Regions from separate parts of the Streptomyces bikiniensis genome, predicted to be linked through region 2. Evidence: predicted binding sites of a transcription regulator. Region 2 holds the regulator's gene; the other holds the start of a gene.
What was found. The regulator HrcA, encoded in region 2, represses chaperone genes, less so after heat shock. The targets are predictions, from matches to a motif close to TTNGCACTCNGNNNNNCNGAGTGCNAA.
Positions count from the first base shown of each region.

Region 1: groL (chaperonin GroEL) is a predicted target of HrcA. The motif match lies at 976-1,002, and genes of this name have one in related genera.

Region 1 is NZ_JNXJ01000031.1:11,637-13,834, reverse strand. It holds gene OO47_RS23105 (MoaD/ThiS family protein) at 1-170, shown strand, start outside; gene OO47_RS23100 (cold-shock protein) at 583-786, shown strand; gene groL (chaperonin GroEL) at 1,169-2,198, shown strand, end outside.
Region 2 is NZ_JNXJ01000016.1:54,803-57,000, forward strand. It holds gene dnaJ (molecular chaperone DnaJ) at 1-663, opposite strand, end outside; gene hrcA (heat-inducible transcriptional repressor HrcA) at 664-1,683, opposite strand; gene OO47_RS15535 (MBL fold metallo-hydrolase) at 1,831-2,198, shown strand, end outside.

The sequences.
Region 1 (2,198 bases), on a different contig from region 2:
AGAACCACGCGGGCATCGCCGCCCGCGTCCTGGACGACCAGGGCAAGCTGCGCCGCTTCGTCAACGTGTACGTGAACGACGACGACGTGCGCTTCGAGCAGGGCCTGGAGACGGCCACCCCGGCCGGCTCGGGCGTCTCGATCATCCCGGCGGTCGCCGGCGGCTGCTGAGCCGGGTTTCCCGAGCGGTACCCGTTGTCCCGTCTTTCTTGAATTGCCCCTTCCGCGGCCATAAGCGGAAGGGGCAATTCTGCATGGTTGAGCGCGGTAGAGTTGGGGAAGCCCCCTCCGCTGCTCATGTCGGGTGCATATGAGAACGCGCCCCGACCTGACAAGAAGCAGCCAAAGTGCGTATGCGTTGTGTACCTTCTGCGTCTTTTGCCGGGCCCGACTTGCCCCGTGATTCAGGGGAATCTCCCCAATCCTCCTTTCCGGGCTGCCCAGAATTCCCGTCCGAATGGCCTGTTGCAGAGGGCAGTTGGGCAGATACATTCAGCCGCGGTCGACGCGTTCCGGCGCAGGGTCTGACCCGGGGTTCGTGAAGTGCGGCCCCGCGCAAGGGCCAGTAATAGGGGAGTTAGGCATGGCTCAGGGCACCGTCAAGTGGTTCAACGCGGAGAAGGGCTACGGCTTCATCGCGGTCGACGGTGGTGCGGATGTTTTCGTCCACTACAGCGCGATCCAGATGGATGGCTACCGCAGCCTCGAAGAGGGACAGCGAGTCGAGTTCGAGATCTCGCAGGGCCAGAAGGGTCCGCAGGCGGACATGGTCAAGCTCGCCGTCTGAGCGCGGCGCGATCGGCCACCGACGCACGCCGTCGAGGGGCCCGCATCCCCGGGAGCACTTCCCGGGGGGCGGGCCCCTCGCGCGTTCCCGCTCCTCCCCGGCCCCTCGCGCTCCCGCCCGAAACCCCAGAGTCGCTTGCACCCTCCCGCCGCCCGGCCGCCACCCCTCGTCGACGTTCCTCCGGAACGGCTTGCACTCTCCTAGGGCGAGTGCTAATCATTGGCGTTAGCACTCGGAAGGTGAGAGTGCTACGAGGATCGGGCAGACGAGGCCGCCGTCCGGGTGGGGCAAGGAACCACGCGGAGCCGCGGAGGCCGTCCGTCGCGGGCGTCGGCGCGGTCCTGGAGCGTTATCCACCCCATGTCCGGGAGGACCACTTCACATGGCCAAGATCATCGCGTTCGACGAGGAGGCCCGGCGCGGTCTCGAGCGCGGCATGAACCAGCTCGCTGACGCCGTCAAGGTCACCCTCGGCCCCAAGGGCCGCAACGTCGTCCTCGAGAAGAAGTGGGGTGCCCCCACGATCACCAACGATGGTGTCTCCATCGCCAAGGAGATCGAGCTCGAGGACCCGTACGAGAAGATCGGCGCCGAGCTGGTCAAGGAAGTCGCCAAGAAGACGGACGACGTCGCCGGCGACGGCACGACCACCGCCACCGTCCTCGCCCAGGCGCTCGTCCGCGAGGGCCTCCGCAACGTCGCCGCCGGTGCCAACCCGATGGCCCTCAAGCGCGGCATCGAGAAGGCCGTCGAGGCCGTCTCCGGCGCCCTCCTCGAGCAGGCGAAGGACGTCGAGACCAAGGAGCAGATCGCCTCCACGGCCTCCATCTCCGCCGCCGACACCCAGATCGGCGAGCTCATCGCCGAGGCGATGGACAAGGTCGGCAAGGAAGGCGTCATCACCGTCGAGGAGTCCCAGACCTTCGGTCTGGAGCTGGAGCTCACCGAGGGCATGCGCTTCGACAAGGGCTACATCTCGGCGTACTTCGCCACCGACATGGAGCGCATGGAGGCGTCGCTCGACGACCCGTACCTCCTGATCGTCAACTCCAAGATCTCCTCCGTGAAGGACCTCCTCCCGCTCCTGGAGAAGGTCATGCAGTCGGGCAAGCCGCTGCTGATCATCGCCGAGGACGTCGAGGGCGAGGCCCTGTCGACCCTGGTCGTCAACAAGATCCGCGGCACCTTCAAGTCCGTCGCGGTCAAGGCCCCGGGCTTCGGCGACCGCCGCAAGGCCATGCTGAACGACATCGCCATCCTCACCGGCGGCACGGTCATCTCCGAGGAGGTCGGCCTCAAGCTGGAGAACGCGGGCCTCGACCTGCTCGGCCGCGCCCGCAAGGTCGTCATCACCAAGGACGAGACCACCATCGTCGACGGTGCCGGTGACAGCGACCAGGTCGCCGGTCGCG
Region 2 (2,198 bases):
GGCCGGGATCTTGACCGTGAGGGTGCGGCGGGAGCGGACCCGCCCGTCGCCCGCGCACTCGGGGCACGGCGTGGGGACGACGGTGCCGAAGCCCTGGCACTGCGGGCAGGGCCGGGAGGTCATGACCTGGCCCAGGAAGGACCGGGTGACCTGGGAGACCTCGCCGCGGCCGCGGCACATGTCGCAGGTCTGCGCGGAAGTGCCGGGCGCGGCGCCCTCGCCGGAGCAGGTCGTGCAGACGACCGCCGTGTCGACCTGGATGTCCTTGGTGGTGCCGAAGGCCGCCTCGTCGAGGCTGATCTCCAGACGGATCATGGCGTCCTGGCCGCGGCGGGTGCGCGAGCGCGGGCCGCGCTGCGAGGCCGTGCCGAAGAAGGCGTCCATGATGTCGGAGAAGTTGCCGAAGCCGCCCGCTCCGAAGCCGCCCGCGCCGCCTCCGCCGGAGGACGAGAGCGGGTCGCCGCCGAGGTCGTAGACCTGCTTCTTCTGCGGGTCCGAAAGGACCTCGTAGGCGGCGTTGATCTCCTTGAAGCGTTCCTGCGTCTTCGGATCGGGATTGACGTCCGGGTGCAGCTCGCGCGCGAGCCTCCGGAAAGCCTTCTTGATCTCGTCCTGGGACGCGTCGCGGCGCACGCCGAGTACGGCGTAGTAGTCCGTGGCCACTTACGACTCCGCCAGGATCTGTCCGACGTAACGTGCCACTGCGCGTACCGCTCCCATCGTTCCGGGGTAGTCCATGCGGGTCGGTCCGACCACGCCGAGTTTGGCGACTGCCTCGCCGCCCGAACCGTAGCCGACCGAGACGACGGACGTGGAGCTCAGCCCCTCGTGGGCGTTCTCGTGCCCGATCCGTACGGTCATGCCCGATTCCTTGGCCTCGCCGAGCAGCTTGAGGAGGACGACCTGCTCCTCCAGAGCCTCCAGGACGGGCCTGATCGTCAGGGGGAAGTCGTGTCCGAAGCGGGTGAGGTTGGCGGTGCCGCCGATCATCAGCCGCTCCTCGTGCTCCTCCACGAGGGTTTCGAGGAGGGTCGCGAGCACGGTCGAGACCGTGGCGCGGTCCTCGGCCTCCTCGAAGGACTCGGGGAGGTCCTGCACCAGCTGCGGCACGTCGGCGAACCGGCGGCCGACGACCCGGCTGTTGAGCCGGGCCCGCAGGTCGGCGAGGGAGGTCTCGCCGAAGGGCGCGGGGCAGTCGATCACCCGCTGCTCGACCCGGCCGGTGTCCGTGATGAGGACGAGCATCAGGCGGGCCGGGGCCAGCGCGAGGAGTTCCACGTGCCGGACGGTGGAGCGGGTCAGCGAGGGGTACTGGACGACGGCGACCTGCCGGGTCAGCTGCGCGAGCAGCCGGACCGTGCGGCCGACGACGTCGTCCAGGTCGACCGCGCCGTCCAGGAAGTTGTGGATGGCCCGCCGCTCGGGCGTCGAGAGCGGCTTGACCCCCGCGAGCCGGTCGACGAAGAGGCGGTAGCCCTTGTCCGTCGGGATGCGGCCGGCGCTGGTGTGGGGCTGGGCGATGTAGCCCTCGTCCTCCAGCACGGCCATGTCGTTGCGCACGGTGGCGGGCGACACGCCGAGCTTGTGGCGCTCCGTGAGCGCCTTGGAGCCGACGGGCTCCTCCGTCCCGACATAGTCCTGGACGATGGCGCGCAGCACTTCGAGTCTGCGTTCGCTGAGCATCGTGCGCACCTCCAGCTGTCGTCGGTCGTTCCGGTTGCTCCGCTTTTGGCACTCGCCCTGTCCGAGTGCCAGCGATCCCGGGCCAGTGTACGGCGGCACACGTCGCTCCTGGCAAGGAGGCGGCGCCCCACCGGTTAGCGTCGCCGTATGGATGTCGACTGGGAAGCACGAGGATGGGAACGGCTCGCGGACGGGGTGGGCCGGCGGCGGCTGCCCGGCTGGGACGCCACGGTGGGGCTCGTCGTGGGCGAACGGGCGGTGCTGCTGTACGACACGGGGTCGTCCCTCGCGGAGGGCGCGGAACTGCGGGCGGAGGTGGCGGAACTCACGGGCGGCCGGAGGGTGACGCACATCGCACTGAGCCACCCGCACTTCGACCACGTGTTCGGCACGGCGGCCTTCGCGGGCGCGGAGGTCTTCGGCGCGGTCGGCCTGGAGGAGCTGCTGGCCCGGGAGCGGGACCGGGAGGAGCTGCGGTCGGACGGGGTGAGGCAGGGCCTCGACCCGGCGGCGGC